3 regions of the Exiguobacterium sp. s78 genome follow, and region 1 is predicted to be linked to each of the others. Evidence: a T-box and tRNA genes for the amino acid it is inferred to sense, from the RefSeq annotation. Region 1 holds a T-box; the other regions hold tRNA genes.
The links. The T-box of region 1 lies ahead of KNQ18_RS03285 (valine--tRNA ligase). A T-box ahead of a tRNA ligase gene usually reads a tRNA of that ligase, here a tRNA-Val.
Positions count from the first base shown of each region.

Region 2: it encodes a tRNA-Val, which carries the amino acid that the T-box ahead of KNQ18_RS03285 (valine--tRNA ligase) is inferred to sense. The anticodon was not compared.
Region 3: it encodes a tRNA-Val, which carries the amino acid that the T-box ahead of KNQ18_RS03285 (valine--tRNA ligase) is inferred to sense. The anticodon was not compared.

Region 1 is NZ_JACSNB010000001.1:667,425-672,987, reverse strand. It holds gene KNQ18_RS03285 (valine--tRNA ligase) at 1-2,232, opposite strand, end outside; T-box leader at 2,283-2,512, opposite strand; gene hemL (glutamate-1-semialdehyde 2,1-aminomutase) at 2,567-3,877, opposite strand; gene hemB (porphobilinogen synthase) at 3,874-4,863, opposite strand; gene KNQ18_RS03270 (uroporphyrinogen-III synthase) at 4,860-5,540, opposite strand; gene hemC (hydroxymethylbilane synthase) at 5,530-5,563, opposite strand, start outside.
Region 2 is NZ_JACSNB010000004.1:72,377-77,939, forward strand. It holds gene KNQ18_RS14780 (YkyA family protein) at 1-13, opposite strand, end outside; gene KNQ18_RS14785 (polysaccharide deacetylase family protein) at 29-874, opposite strand; gene yhfH (protein YhfH) at 1,068-1,214, opposite strand; gene KNQ18_RS14795 (nitroreductase family protein) at 1,399-2,025, shown strand; tRNA gene KNQ18_RS14800 (tRNA-Val) at 2,166-2,238, shown strand; gene KNQ18_RS14805 (YdhK family protein) at 2,285-2,836, opposite strand; gene KNQ18_RS14810 (sensor histidine kinase) at 2,984-4,333, shown strand; gene KNQ18_RS14815 (response regulator transcription factor) at 4,335-4,985, shown strand; gene KNQ18_RS14820 (histidine phosphatase family protein) at 5,002-5,563, shown strand, end outside.
Region 3 is NZ_JACSNB010000004.1:81,984-87,546, forward strand. It holds gene KNQ18_RS14845 (efflux RND transporter permease subunit) at 1-2,858, opposite strand, end outside; tRNA gene KNQ18_RS14850 (tRNA-Val) at 3,045-3,117, shown strand; gene KNQ18_RS14855 (PTS sugar transporter subunit IIC) at 3,213-4,235, opposite strand; gene KNQ18_RS14860 (metallophosphoesterase family protein) at 4,596-5,330, shown strand; gene KNQ18_RS14865 (hypothetical protein) at 5,366-5,563, opposite strand, start outside.

The sequences.
Region 1 (5,563 bases):
TGCGTTCACTTCCGCGCGGATGTTACGAACCGAACGGATGACGTTCTGAACTGCTTCGAATGCTGGAACAGCTTCCGGGAAGTCGAGTGATGCCTCGCGTGTTGGCCATGCAGCACGTGTGATCGTCTCACCTTCATGCGGTAAGTGTTGCCAGATTTCTTCCGTGATGAACGGCATGAATGGATGCATCAGACGCATGATCCGGTCGAGCGTATAGGCAAGAACCGAACGCGTCGTCTGCTTCGCTGCTTCATCTTCCCCGTTGAGCGGTAATTTCGCCATCTCGATGTACCAGTTACAGAAGTCTTCCCAGATGAAGTGATAGAGAATACGTCCCGCTTCACCAAACTCATATTTGTCCGACAGACGCGTCACATCGTCGATCGTCGTCTGTAAGCGTGTCAAGATCCATTTATCTGCGAGTGACTTCTCACCTGTCAAATCGATCTGATCAAACGTTAGACCATCCATGTTCATCAAGGCAAAACGGCTTGCGTTCCACAGTTTGTTCGAGAAGTTCCATGTTGCTTCGATCTTTTCCCAGTAGAAACGGAGATCGTTCCCTGGCGTCGATCCTGTCGTTAGGAACCAACGAAGTGAATCGGCACCATACTTCTCAATGACATCCATCGGGTCGATTCCGTTCCCGAGAGATTTCGACATCTTGCGTCCTTCCGAATCACGAATCAATCCGTGGATCAAGACGTCTTGGAATGGACGTTGTCCTGTAAATTCATACGATTGGAAGATCATCCGTGATACCCAGAAAGCGATGATGTCATAACCCGTAACGAGTGTCGATGTCGGGAAGTATTTTTGATAATCCGCTGCGTCCGTGTTCGGCCATCCCATCGTCGAGAACGGCCAAAGCGCTGAAGAGAACCACGTATCAAGAACATCGTTGTCTTGCTCCCAGTTCTCGATATCGGCTGGTGCTTCCTTGCCAACGTATACTTCGCCTGTTTCTTTATGGTACCAAGCCGGAATCCGGTGTCCCCACCAGAGTTGACGGCTGACACACCAGTCACGGATGTTTTCCATCCAGCGCACATACGTGTTCTCAAAGCGTTGTGGAACGAAGTTGACCTTGTCTGGTCCTTGTTGCTCCTCGAGTGCTTTTTGCGCGAGTGGTTCCATTTTGACGAACCATTGGAGTGAAAGATACGGCTCAACGATCGCGTCTGAACGCTCCGAGTGACCGACAGAGTGCAAGTGTGGTTCGATTTTGATTAGAACACCTTCTGCTTTTAAATCTTCAACGATTTGTTTCCGGCATTCGAAGCGATCCATACCTTCGTATTTCCCTGCGTTCTCGTTCATCGTTCCATCTTCATTCATGACGAGGACACGTGGTAACTCGTGACGGTTACCGACTTCGAAGTCGTTCGGGTCGTGCGCTGGTGTAATCTTAACGACACCTGTACCGAACTCCATGTCGACATAGTCATCGGCAACAATCGGAATCTCGCGACCAACGATTGGTAACGTGATTGTTTTTCCGACGAGGTGAGCATAACGCTCATCCTTCGGGTTCACGGCGATCGCTGTATCACCGAGCATCGTCTCAGGACGTGTCGTCGCTAGTTCAACGTGACCTGAACCGTCCGTTAGTGGATAGCTGAAGTGATAGAACGCACCTTCGATATCCTTGTAGATGACTTCGATATCCGAGATCGCTGTTTTCGTCGCTGGGTCCCAGTTAACGATGTATTCGCCGCGGTAGATCAAGCCTTTTTCGTAAAGTTTCACGAAGACTTCTTGAACCGCTTCCGACAATCCTTCGTCGAGCGTGAAGCGTTCACGCGAATAATCGAGTCCAAGACCAAGTTTTGCCCATTGTGCACGGATCGTTGACGCGTACTCTTCTTTCCATGCCCATGATTGCTCAAGGAATTTCTCACGACCCATTTCAAGACGTGATTGTCCTTCTGCCCGCAGTTTTTGTTCGACTTTTGCTTGCGTCGCGATACCGGCATGGTCCATTCCTGGTAGATAAAGGACGTCAAACCCTTGCATCCGCTTCATCCGTGTCAGCATGTCTTGTAACGTCGTGTCCCACGCGTGACCAAGGTGCAATTTACCTGTGACGTTCGGTGGTGGAATGACGATCGTGTACGGCTCTTTTTCTGGATCCTGATCGGCTTTGAAATAGTCACCTTTCACCCAAAAGTCGTACCATTTTTCTTCCGTTGCCTGCGGATCATACTTCGTTGGCATTGATAATTCCTGCATCCTGATCGCTCCCTTTTTGTCCATAATAAAAACGGCTTCTCTCGTCCTATGCTAAGGACGAAAGAAAGCCGTTGCTTTTTTCCGCGGTACCACCTTAGTTCATCCAAAATCGGATGCCCTCGAGCCACGTAACGTGTGGAGGACGGATATCGCTCGTAAGACTCACGATACCAGCTCGTGGGGTGACCTTCCTCCTGTTCGCCCGTCACATCTTTCAGCCAAGGATGTGTTCTCTACACCGGTACGAATACAGGACTACTCTTCCCGTCATCGCTGTTGCCATTTTCTTCTTTACTCATTTTAGCCGAGAGTTCAAGTAATCGTCAAGAACTGCTTAACGACCAAATTCAACTTGGAGTTCTTGGAACGTCAATTCGACGGCTTCGATCGTCCGTTCGATGTCTTCGTCCGTATGGGCGATCGACAGGAAGAGACCTTCGAATTGTGACGGTGGTAAGAAGACACCACGCGCCGCCATCTTTTGATAATACGAACGGAACATCTCAAGGTTCGATGTTTTCGCTTTTTCGAAGTTCGTGACACGTTCATTCGTAAAGAAGACACCAAACATCGCGCCTGCGCGGTTCGTCGTCAGCGGAATGTTATATTTCGCCGCAGCATTCAGGTAGCCTTCTGACAAACGGCTCGCTTTCCGGTCGAACTCTGCATAGTGTTCTGGTTTCAATTGTGTCAATGTCGCTAGACCCGCTGCCATCGCGAGTGGGTTCCCGGATAATGTACCCGCTTGATAGATTGGACCTTGTGGTGCGATCTGTTCCATAATGTCACGACGTCCGCCGTAAGCCCCGACTGGCATGCCGCCGCCGATGACTTTACCGAGACATGTGATGTCCGGTGTGACACCGAAATGTCCTTGCGCACAGTGGAATCCGACACGGAAACCGGTCATGACTTCGTCAAAGATCAATAAAGCGCCGTTTTCCGATGTGATCTCCCTTAAGCCTTCGAGGAAGCCTGGTTCTGGTGGCACGAAGCCCATGTTCCCAGCAGCCGGTTCGACGATGACACCAGCGATATCGTCGCCGTGTTTTTCGAACGCGATCCGGACAGCGTCCAAATCGTTATATGGAACCGTCAGCGTCATGCTCGCGATTTGCGCCGGAACGCCTGGTGAATCCGGTAGTCCGAGTGTCGCGACACCTGACCCTGCTTTGATCAAGAGCGAGTCGCCGTGACCATGGTAACAGCCTTCGAATTTGAGGATTTTCGTCCGACCTGTATAGCCGCGTGCGAGACGAAGGGCAGCCATCGTCGCTTCTGTCCCTGAGTTGACCATCCGGACGACTTCGACTGACGGCACCCGACTAATGACGACTTCCGCCATCGCTGATTCGATTTCCGTTGGTGTCCCGTAGCTCCAGCCACGTGTCGCTTGTTCTTGGATCGCTGACGTGACGATTGGATCGGCATGGCCGAGAATCATCGGTCCCCATGACAAGACGTAATCGATATACTCTTTTCCGTCGATATCATAGAGCTTCGATCCTTTCGCATGATCTGCGAAAATCGGTGTCATCCCGACCGATTTATAAGCACGAACCGGGCTGTTGACGCCACCCGGCATGAGCGGGAGCGCCCGCTCGAATGCTGCTTTTGATTTTGAGTTCTGGTTAATTAAGCTCATTTCGACCCCTCCAGGTAACGACAAATGTCTTTTGCGAAATAGGTGATGATTAAATCAGCGCCTGCTCGTTTAAAGCCAAGCATCGTCTCAAGGACGATTCGTTCTTCGTCGATCCAGCCGTTCAAGGCTGCTGCTTTCACCATGGCATACTCACCCGATACGTTATAGGCGACGATCGGTAAATCGATTCGTTCACGCACATCACGAATGATATCCATGAAAGCGAGCGCTGGTTTGACGATCATGAAGTCAGCTCCTTGATCGACGTCCGCTGTTGCTTCACGGAACGCTTCACGACGGTTCGCTGGATCCATTTGGTAGCCTTTCCGGTCGCCTTCTCCTGGTGCGGAGTTTGCCGCATCACGGAATGGACCATAATAAGCAGACGCATATTTAACGCCGTAGCTCATGACAGGAATATGGCTGAAGCCATTCTCGTCCAACCCTTGGCGAATCGCTGCGACGAATCCGTCCATCATTGATGATGGAGCGATGACGTCAGCACCCGCCCGTGCTTGCGAGATCGCTGTCTTGACGTGGAGCGGTAATGATGCATCATTATCAACCGTACCGTCGGCGACGATACCGCAGTGACCCGTTGACGTATATTCACATAAGCATGTGTCGGCAATGACCGTTAGCTGCGGTGCAACCTTCTTAACGAGACGTGTCGCTTCTTGAACGATCCCATGATCGTGAAACGCACCTGATCCTTGCTCGTCTTTTAAATGGTCGTGCGGAACACCGAATAAGATGACGGATTCGATTCCAAGTGCAACGACTTCTTCGATTTCAGCCGTCAAGTGATCGAGTGATAAGTTGAAGACGCCAGGCATCGAGCTGACTTCGCGTTTGATATCTTCGCCTTCAGCGACGAAGATCGGATAAATCAAATCTGATTTATGCAATTGATTCTCGCGGACGAGTGACCGGAGTGATGCGGTATGACGCAAACGACGGTGACGTGCGTATTCTAATGTGTTCATGCTGATTCCTCCTCAATGATACGATCAATCATGCCGTCTACCGTGAATTCACGGGCGACATGGATCGGTTGAAGTCCGGCTGCTTTTGCTGCTTGCTCCGTAATCGTCCCAATGACGATGAACGTCGTCTGTGGGGATAATGGAGCAATCGCTTCGACAGCGGAAGGACTCTGCAGTCCAATATAGGCGGCAGTTCTGACAAGTGCTTCAGGTAGCCGACGGGTGACGGTTTCATACGTGATGATATCTTCGACCGTATATCGATTCAAGTTTCGTAACTGATCGACCGGTGCTTGCCGCGATCGGTTCCCTCGTGCAAAGACGATATGATCGCCGTCAGACAAGTGTGGTCCGAGTTCTGCGACGAGTGCGTCTCCTGTAAAGGTCGACGGACAGAAGTCTGCTGTTCGACCGTACTTCGCAAGTGCGTCTGCCGTCTTTCGTCCGACGACCGCGATACGCGTTTCTGCTAATTCAGGCAACGCATCAGCAATCCGGTGGACACCATTCGGACTCGTCACGATGAGCCAATCAATTCCCTTCGGCAATGTAAACGAAACCGGTCGCGTTTCAATGACAGGATAATGCACTGACTCGATCGCGATGGCGCGCAGTCGCGCCATCTGCTCGGTCGTCGGTGGTCGGCTGCCCGTGAAGAGTACCTGCTTACAAGTCATCCGGAAGTGTCGCGAGAATCTCA
Region 2 (5,563 bases), on a different contig from region 1:
ATGTTTTTTTCATCTGGATAGTAACTCCTTATAAATTCGAGTGTTGCGCGAAGTTGTACGGAATATGGAAATCTTCATCATAAATCGCGAATTGATAGCCTTTTTTCTGAAGTCCGGCAACAATGGCTGGAAGTGCCTTGATGGCTTGTGGTTGTTCATGTAAGAGTATGATTTCAAACGGACGCTCTGCTCGCCGAATGACCGTATTCGCTACTTCTTTTGCACTATCTTTGTAATACCAGTCCATTGAATCGATTGACCAGTCCCACACACGGAAGTCTGCTGAATGAATGGCAGATGCAATTTTTTTCGTGATGCCGGGATCAGAGCCATAAGGTGGTCGTGTCAAATGTGGTGTTAGCTTCGTCAACTCATGGATTTTCTTCTGAACACTTTGCATCTCTGAGACATACTTTCCTTTTTCGTACAATGTATCGTAATCGTGTGTTTCCCCGTGTAATCCGATATAGTGTCCAGCTTTAGCAGCAGCTTTGACTTCTTGCGGAAAAGCATCTACTTGTGATCCGAGATAAAAGAAGGTGGCACGAGTCTGAAGTTGATCCAATGTTCGAAGTAAGTCCGGTGTTAATGCGGATGGACCATCCTCGAATGTTAAATAAGCGACTTTTTTCGTCACACCATTCCATTTTTCCACGCGTGCTTTTTCCATATTGACGACAGGTACTTCAGTAATGGATTTACCTGTCGTAATGGATTGCTGTTCAGGAGTAAAAACGTATCGATAAGCGACATATCCCCCAACTCCGAGAAAAACAAGTGTGAGAAGTAAGAAAAATCGAGGGAAAAACTTTCTTTTTTTTGTACGCGGTCGTGGACCGAGTTCGCTAGCGTGGCTTGAGGTAAATGGATCCATCGTTGTCTGTCGCTCCTTTTGTCAAAAAATATCATATACAGATAATGTAACATTCTGACTGTTTCTTTTGTAACAAACAGATGACAAAAAGATGACGGAAAATCAATTTTTCTAAAAAATATCGATTTATTTAGAAAGAGTTTAAAAGAAATAAAAAAAACAACCACTAAGTAAGTGATTGTTTCATGTGTTATTAGTGTTCTGTTACAGCACACTCATCGCATTCCGTTTGATAGGATTCACATTGTTCATCCATCTCTTTTCCGCAATGGGCACACGTCTTGACGGGAAGCTCACGATAGAATGCAGCAGATGCTTCTTGGTAAAGGGGTTGTTCCATGTGTTTTTCCTCCTTCAAAGTAAACGCAATGATCTTTTTCTTGATTTTATTGTATTAGTACAGAAATTGAATGTCAACTATTGTTTTATAACAGTTAATTCATTTGAAGTACTGATAGAGGACAATGAAAAAGAGACATGCTACGATATCTAAGTAATCTGATAATGATAAGGGGGATTTACACATGACACAGGCAACACTTGATACAATGCGTGTCTTAACAGAAAGACGTTCCGTTCGTCATTACGACGAAACGTTCAAGCTTTCAAAACAGGAAGTAGAAGAACTATTAGAATGGACGACAGCCGCGCCGAGTGCTTGGAATTTGCAACACTGGCATTTCACGGTCTTTCATTCGGAAGAAGCGAAGCAGCAGCTTGCACCGATCGCATACAATCAGCCGGCTATCACTTCGGCTTCAGCAGTCATTGCGATCTTAGGTGATGTTCAAGCTAATCGAAACTACAATCCGGTGTACGGGCCAGCAGTGGAAGCAGGTGGCATGACAGAGGATCTGTTTGATTCGATCAAGGCACAGGTAGAAGGCGCTTATCAAAGTGAGGCGTATGGACGCGACGCGGCTATGTCGAATGCGAGCCTTGCTGCGATGCAATTGATGCTTGCGGCAGAAGCGCGTGGATTATCAACACTCGCAATGGGTGGATTTGATCATCAACGTTTTGCGGAAACGTTCATCACCGAGTCACGGTATGTACCGGTCATGCTAATTGCTGTCGGAAAAGCGGTTGAAGATGCGAAAAAACGTCCGGCACTACGTTTACCGATTGATCGAGTATCAACCTTCCTGTAAGTCATTCAAAATGGGGGAAGCGGGGTTGATTCCCCCATTTTAAATTTTTTTATTTTTTTTTCGGAAAAAGACTTGTCAGCCTTTTAGTTTCTTGATATATTAATACATGTCCTAGCAAGTACATAACGTACTGCAAACATGATTCTGTAGCTCAGCTGGGAGAGCGCTACCTTGACAGGGTAGAGGTCGCTGGTTCGAGCCCAGTCAGAATCATACCGAAAGCCCGCTTTTCCTTTATAGGAAAAGCGGGCTTTTTTTATTATTTCTTTATCTCATCCTCTGTGACCCATTTATGGTTTTTCACCATCTCTCCACCGTCCGTCGGTTCATAGTTCACCATGTAGACCGTCGTTTCCTTTACTTCATCAATCGTCGCTTTTGCTCCATCCATACCTTTCATATGATCCGCTTTGACAGTCGTTTCATCACCAACTTGCAGTGGTTTAGTTGGAACGGGATCGAGTTCTTCCTGAATGACCCATTTATGATTTTTCACCATCTTTCCACCAGTAGTCGGTTTGTAACTGATCGCATAGACGACGGTATCGTAAGCTCCCGCAATCGTTGCTTTAGCTCCGTCCATACCGTCCATATGATCCGTCGTCAACGTGACGTTGCTTCCTTTCGGATAAGTCGGATCACTGGCTTCCTTTAAACCGGATGGTAGCTTTCCGTCGCTCGAATGCATCATATCTCCATGAGACATATCGTGTGAGTCACTATTACTTCCATCGTTATTGGCGGATCCACATGCACCGAGCCAAAGCGTAGAACTAAGAGCAAGTGCGGTTAATGTCAATGATTTTTTCATATAAAACCCTCCTGAAGTCACTAGTCTTCTTTACTATACCCAGCGTATATGCAAATCGTGTGCAGATGAGGTGACAGTTTCGTTTGCCTGCGTCGATCGCGTTTTTTTTAGCTATACTAAAAGTGGAGAGAAAAAGGAGGAATCGTCATGCGTCGTATTTCATACTCAGTCGGAGGAATCGTGCTTGCGGCATTTTTAATTTGTGGCAGTGTGTTGTTTGGGACATTGTATTATCAGTTGTCTCAAACACGAACGCAGGAAGTAGTAGACGGTTTACTGAACCGAGGAAATACACACCGTGATGTCCTTGTCGATTCCTATGACCAAACGACGATGCGCCATGTCAGCATGATGGAAGCAGATTCATCGTTTACTGTGGTGATCACTGATGCAGATGGAAAACAACTCGAAGCGTCACGACCTTTGTCGAATGAGATGAAGAGCATGTTAGAGCATACGGATTTTGATTACCGTCAACAAGGAAAAATCGTGACGATGCGTGACTTTTTAATGACGGACAGTCCCATCACCATTGACGGGGAACATCGTGGTCATGTCTTCATGTTCGCTTCTAAAGAAATCGTAGATCACGTACTTGATCCGTTGAAACAGCAGTTTCTCCAAGTGGGTCTGCTAGCGCTTTTATTAGCAGGTGCGGCAAGTATTTGGACGACCCGACTCATTTCTCGTCCGTTGATTCAGATGGAAAAAGCGACAGCGCGTCTATTGGATGGGGAAGGTGGAGAGTTGCCGATTGATCGAAAAGATGAACTGGGACAATTGGCGCGTTCGATTCAGCAATTAAAACAAGATCTCGATTTTTTGAATCGGGAACGATCCGAATTTTTAGCAACCGTATCTCATGAACTACGAACACCATTGACATATATAAAGGGATACGCGGATATTCTCGAACGCCAAACGTTGACGCCGGATGAGCAACAACGCTACATTACGATCATTCGAGAAGAAAGTCAGCAAATGAATGAATGGATTGAGCAATTGTTTTGGTTAGCACGAATTGACGCCAATGCTTTTATGATGGAGCGAAAACCTGTCGATGTCGAAGACTTGATTCATCAAGTGATACGATTGATGCGTCCAGACATCGAACAAGAAAATGTTTCGTTCGAGATAGAAGGTGAGCGATTAGAAGTGATGGGTGACGCTCAGCAGCTCCGTCAGATGATCGTGAATATCATTGAAAATGCACGGCGACATACGACGTCGGGAAAAATTATCGTTCGTTATGGTGTCAACGCAGTAGGGGCTTTCATTCAAATCGAAGATACAGGAGAAGGGATCGCTGCAGAATCTTTACCTCATGTAACGAAACGGCTCTACCGAACGGAAGCATCTCGTTCTCGAAAACATGGAGGAACTGGAATCGGACTCTCCATCGTTGAAGCAATTGCTCAGACACATGGTGCAGAATTGAACATCAAGAGTCAACTTGGACATGGAACACAAGTGACACTGCAGTGGAAGGAGAAATAAAATGCCGCATGTATTGATCGTAGATGATGAACCAAGAATGCTTGAACTGCTCAAACTGTATATTCAGCCGTATGGGTACACGTGTCAGCTTGTGGATTCTGCGCAACAAGCTCTTGATCTCTGCCGTCAGCACGTATTCGACCTGATTTTACTAGATGTCATGATGCCGGATATGGATGGCTGGACATGTTGTCGTCTCATTCGAGAACACTCTAACATCCCGATCTTGATGGTTACGGCTCGGGATCAACGGGAAGACATCATTCGGACACGAGAAGTAGGAGCGAATGATTACATATCAAAACCGATTCAAGAAGGGGAACTGATCGGGCGAATGGAAGTTTTATTACAGCAACAGTATGATGGTCTATCCTATGACCGGGAAAGCTATCGTTGTAGTTACCTCCAACAAAAGATTTCGTTAACGAAAACGGAATTTGAGTTGTTAGGTGTATTTTTAGATTCTCCACGACGTGTTTGGACGCGCGATCAACTAACGACGATGTTATGGGGAGCGGAAGCGTCTGTAGACGAGCGGACGATCGACTCGCATATCAGACATTTAAGAGAAAAACTACGTGTTTGCGGTTTTCCGATTGAACAGCATCTCGAAACAGTTCGCGGAATCGGATACCGCTGGACACACCAATAAAGGGGAAAATCAAAACATGACGACACTCTATTTCGTACGGCACGCACACTCGACATATTCACCAGATGAACGGAAGCGGTCACTTTCCGATGCAGGACAGGCAGATGCGATACGTTTACTTGAAACGTTTAAAGGGATTCCAATCGACAGATTCTACAGTAGCCCGTATCAACGGGCAATCGAGACGATTGCACCGCTCGCGGAGGCACGTCAACAACCACTCATTGAGGTAGAGGAACTACGAGAGCGATTGTTGGCACCGGGAGAGCTTGACGATTTTCAAGGAGCGGTCACATATGTATGGCAACATCCGAATGAAAATCCGTATGGAGGCGAAACGAACAAAGAAGCGTCGCAACGCATTCGACCATTCATCGACGGACTAATGGAGAAGCATCCTGACGAAACAGTCGTTCTTGGAACACATGGAAATATCATGGTGCTACTCTTAGAAACATTTGATCCGACATTCGATTACGCATTTTGGAAGTCCTTACCGATGCCAGCCGTATGTCGAATGGATGTGAAATCAGGAGAAAAGGCGGATATTCACGTCGTACCACTTTTGACGAATACAA
Region 3 (5,563 bases), on a different contig from region 1:
TCTACGAGAACGATTGCGTTCGTGGTGACGATTCCGATCAACATCAGGAAGCCGATCATGACACTGACAGACAATGGTTCATTCGCAAGGAAGAGCGTGACGAGTGAACCGATCGGAACAAAGATCAGAGAAGACAAGATGATGAATGGAATCCGAGCTTTTCCGAACGTAATCAACATTGTCAGGTAAACAAGTCCGATTGCAACGACGATCGCAATTCCAAGTGATTGGAAGATTTCAACCGTATCGTCATTTCCGCCACCACTTGTCAATGAGACACCGTCTGGTAAATCGATTTTTTCGACGTCAGCTTTTACGGCATTCGATACGTTTTGAACGTCGTCTCCTTTGACTTGTCCAGATACGCGAGCATATACTTTTCCGTCGAGTTTCTGAATCGATGTGAAAGTCTCGACTTCATTGACGTTCGCGACATCTTTCAATGCGACAGGACCGTTTGCTGAGAAGAGTTGGACGTCTTCGAGATCTTCTTTCGAGACGAGTCCTTCTTCATAAGATAATTGTACGTCTTGATCCTTATTGTCGAGATTGAGCGTTCCGACCGTAACTGGCTTCGTTTGATCGTTAACGGTACCGAGAATCTGGAAACCAGATAGTCCGCGATCACTTGCTTTCTCAGGATCGATTTCTACGAGATACTGCTTTTGTTTTTCGCTGAAGTTGTTCGTGATATATTTCAAATCATTATTTTTCGACATGTTATCCTCGACGAGTTTTGCCGCCTCTTGAAGGGCTTCGAGGTCGTTCGAGAACAAGTCGACATCGACGTTGTTATTCGACGGAGGACCACCTGTTGATAGTTCAGCCACACTGATTTTGACATCGACGTTTTCATCTTGAGCGATGTCTTCCATCTGTGTTTCAAGTGACTTGATCGTTTTCTCGACGTTTACACCGTCTTTTAGATTCAAGAAGTAACTTGCTTTATTATCGAGACGTAAGCCTGTCGTGAAGTCACGCGCTCCGACAGAAGTCGTCACGTCAGCAATGGCTTTTTCTTTATCAAACATTTTTTCCATCTCAAACGAGACGTCACTTGTTTTTTCAAGTGATGTGGCAGCCGGAAGTTCAAGCGATGCCGTCAAGGTCTTCGATGCTTCGTTCGGAATGAACGTAAAGCCGAGACGCGGTACGATCGCAAGGGAACCACCGAGAAGGATGAACGATACGACCAAGATGATCGCCTTGTGCGAGAGTGATTTTTCAATCAGCTTGCCATACCAACGTTGGAGAGCGCCTTCTTTTTCTTCCGCTGGTACCTTCTTGAATGCAAACTTCGCGAGAATCGGTACGATCGTGATCGCAACGAGTAGTGAAGCAAGTAATGAGAAAATAATCGTCAAAGCGAACGGTAAGAAGAACTTACCAGTAATACCACCGACAAATCCAATCGGTAGGAAGACGACGACGGTCGTCAGCGTAGATGACGTGATTGCTTTTAGAATCTCTTTTGTCGATTGTTCGATGATCTCATCCGTCATACCGGATTCGGATTTTCGGACGCGCCGGAAGATGTTCTCGATGACAACGATACTATCATCGACAACACGACCGACTGCAACAGCCATCCCACCAAGTGTCATGATGTTCAGGGAGATATTTTGCCAGTTCAAGAAGATAGCGGCGATGAGTAATGATAATGGAATCGAGACGATGGCGATGATCGTCGCGCGGATATTCCGCAAGAATAACAGAACAGCGAGTGATGCGAAGAGGGCACCAAGTAATCCTTCTTTGACGAGTGTCGCAACGGACTCCTCGATATCCTTCGCTGAATCAATCCCAATCGTATAGTCGACTTGGTCGTCATATTTATTGAGAATCTTCGTGACTTCATCTGCGATTTCGACTGTATTGGCATCTTGTTTTTTCGTGATTGCCATCGATAAGGAATCTTTTAAATCGTAACGCGTTTTTTCACTTTGTTGTGAGACGGCTTCGATTTTTGCGATATCCTCTAGGCGAATCGGTTCTGCAGGTTCAGACGCCTGATCTGCAGCTGCTCCACCTGTTGTACTTGGTGGACCTTGCGTTGCACCTTGTGGTGGACCGCCAGCAGATGAACCACCTGTTTGACCGTTACTTGATGAACTAGTCGCACCTGCAGCAGGTGTCAATTGTAGATTTTTTAGTTTATCTAGATTTTCTAGTTTTTCCTCAACGCGAATCGGAATTTTCGAATCGTTTTCTGATAGCTGACCAGATGGGAACGAGACATACTTTCCATTGATTTGTTCCTTGATGCTCGAGAGCGAGAGACCCGCTTCCGTCGCTTTCTCCTTATCGACGGTGATTTGAACGAGATCATCCTTATAGCCACCAACCGAAACGCTGTTGATTCCTGGAATCTTATTAAGTTCAGGTTCGATATCTTCCTTTAGGATTTTTTCGATGTCTTTACCATCCTTACTAAAGAAAGAGATGTTATAGATCGGGAATGAACCAAATGACAAACGATTCAATTTCGTCGTTGCTTCCTCCGGTAGATTCGCATCTTGGATTGCAGCATCGATTTGTTGTTCGACCTTATCCATATCGGTATCGAACGGGAATTCGATGTTTAAGATACCGATACTTTCATAAGAAGAACTGGTTAGCTTGGTAGCCCCTTCAATTCCTTTAAGGGAAGTTTCAAGCTTTGAGACGACTTGTTTATCGACATCGTCAGGAGATGCACCAGGGTAAACCGCTTCGATTGAAATCTGAGGAAACTCGATTTCTGGGAACTGATCGACTTTTAATTGTGAGAAGGAATACACGCCTCCTAAAATCAATAGGATTGCAATGATGAAGACAGCAACCGAGTTCTTCAAACTAAATCGGGTTAAAAAGTTCATATGAACGCTCCTTTCTTTTATATGTGCTTATTTACATAGTAGAGGACACTCATAGAACCCGCAACTTTAAAACTGTTTTTATTTAAAAAGATCTTTTTGAAAAAAGATAAATTTTTTTTATGAAAAAGGCTTTACACTTTTCGATATGCTGCTATAATAAAAACATACCCAGTAACAACACAGCATGATTCTGTAGCTCAGCTGGGAGAGCGCTACCTTGACAGGGTAGAGGTCGCTGGTTCGAGCCCAGTCAGAATCATACCGAAATCGTTCCTTTTCGAAGGAGCGATTTTTTTGCGTTAAAAAACTATTCCCGAAATCAATCAGGAATAGTTGGAAGGGAGGTAAATTGTTTTATTGAATTTCGAGATGAAGATCGCCGCGCTTCGTCCACCCTGCGACGGTCGTCAATCGATAGAAGACGAGCGTCAAGACGCCAGGTAGAACGACACCAGTCAAGAAGAAGACGAGGAACGCCTGAGGACCTTGGTTGACGAAGATATTGAGTGGGGCAATCATCGAATTTAATCCAAGTCCTGCGAGTTCGTACGGTACTTTCAAAGAGAGTAGAAGCGTCGCGACAGGAGCTGAAATCATCGCTGCGAGAAACGGTGCAACGACAAGACGTGGATTTTTAACGATATTCGGGAATTGTACTTTAGGTGTTACAAAGAATGAAGCAATCAAACCACCTGGATCCGTCTGACGGTATGCCATCAACGTAAAGCCGACGAATTGAGCGGAACAGCCAATCAGTGCAGCGGCACTTGCTACAGGATCAAGTTGCAAAGCGATAGCCAGTGCAGCGGACGAAGCAGGAGACATCAATAAGACACTAAAGATGAGTGCAATGACAAGAGATGTAGCAATAGGAGAAGACTCGACTGAAGCCGTGATCATGGCACTGAATTTTGTAAGGAGTGGTGTCGTGACGGCAGCAGCACCGATTCCAGTCACGCCACCAGCAAGGACAGCACTCATCGGGATCACCATCATGTCAAATTTCGTTTTTCCAGTCATGCGTTTTCCGACGTATACAGCGACAGCAGCTGCGAGTAACGCACTGATTGGCTGACCGGGTACAAGAACGAGTCCAGAAGCAGTCGATTGAAGAGCGGCACCACCAATCGTCGCTGCGATCATCGCGCTGAACAGGACAAGTGTGTTTCCTCCGAGCTGAAAGGCAATACCGGCACCAAGCGCAGGGGCGAGTAGTACTTTTGCGACACCACCAATCGTCAGTAGCATTTGGATATGTAGAAGATTTCCGAGCGTCTCAATCAGGAGTCCGACACCGAGTGTTACAAGAACGGCATTTGCCATTCCAGCTGATACTTTTACCATTCGATCCATCGCATATTCTTTCAACGTTGTCATCCTCTCTATCTATCTCTATTTTTTGCCATGAAAAAAGCCTATCCGTTTTTGGGATAGGCGCCACTCATTCTGTGCGGGCGCCTCATTCGATGCATCGAAAGAAGGGCCCAAAAATCATTTCCGTTTCATCATCGGAAAAGTTTTCAGTCCCTCATGCATAGAATAATCAGTCGGCCGGCTTGGTTAAATGGCTGTTGCGTCGGAATCATTCGATCGTGCCCCTCTCTGTGAATTTTTCTAAGCCTAACACGCTCTTGATTAATAATCAATATTTTCTGACAATTTATTTTTTCCTGAAATCTGACAGGAATTCACGGTATCATCGGGAAATCCTAATGTACCAACAATGGAGGCGTTTACATGAAAGTGATGCTTTTTACAGATATTCATGGCAATGCATCAGCATTACGTGCGGTATTGTCCTATCTTGATCAACAATCAGATATCGATGCCGTCTATTGTCTCGGTGATCTTGTCGGCATTGGACCAGAGCATAATGAAGTCATTGATCTATTGAAGCAACGACCTGATATTCAAACGATTTCTGGGAATCATGATGAATGTGTCCTTGCTTTAATCCATGGGGAGACATATCCCGATAGTTACCGCCATGCGAAAGAGCACCATCAATGGATCGCGGATACGTTGACGCAAGAAAATCAAAAGTATTTGGAACGTTTACCGCGTGTCTTAAATATCATGCATCAGGAACAAACGATGCACCTGACGCACTATGCTTATGCCGACCAGACGAAGAAGGTTGGTGAAGAGCCGTTAAAGCAAGCGGTGGATGGAACGAAAGAAAACTTATCCGTCCTGTTTGCTGGAAGTGAGGCGCGGATCATTGGTTTCGGTCACCATCATCCAGCGCAACAAGTCGAGACAGGACAAACACTCTTTATTAATCCAGGTGCACTTGGATGTCAGGAGACAGCCATCGCCCCAGTAGCAATCATTGATTGGGAGAAGGATCAAGTCCGTTCAGAAATCCTGAAGCTTTCATATGATGATCGACCATTTTTAGACGTCCTCAATACGACGGAGATGCCGGAACGTGAGTTGATGCGCCGTCTCTTCTTCGGTAGTAGGACATGAAAAAACCTTCATGAGTAGTTCATGAAGGAAGTCGATTAAGCAGATAGCTTCGTCGTAATTGAGATGAGGCACACGACAATCAGTAACACGATACCGATGTTTCGTTTCAATGGATGGCGTGACCAGTAAAAGAATAGCGCAAGGACAGGGGCCACAAAAAAGGCAACGATGAGACTGATTAATGTCGCAAGAAATAATACAAACATCCAAAGCTTGCTAGTTGTCCGATATAC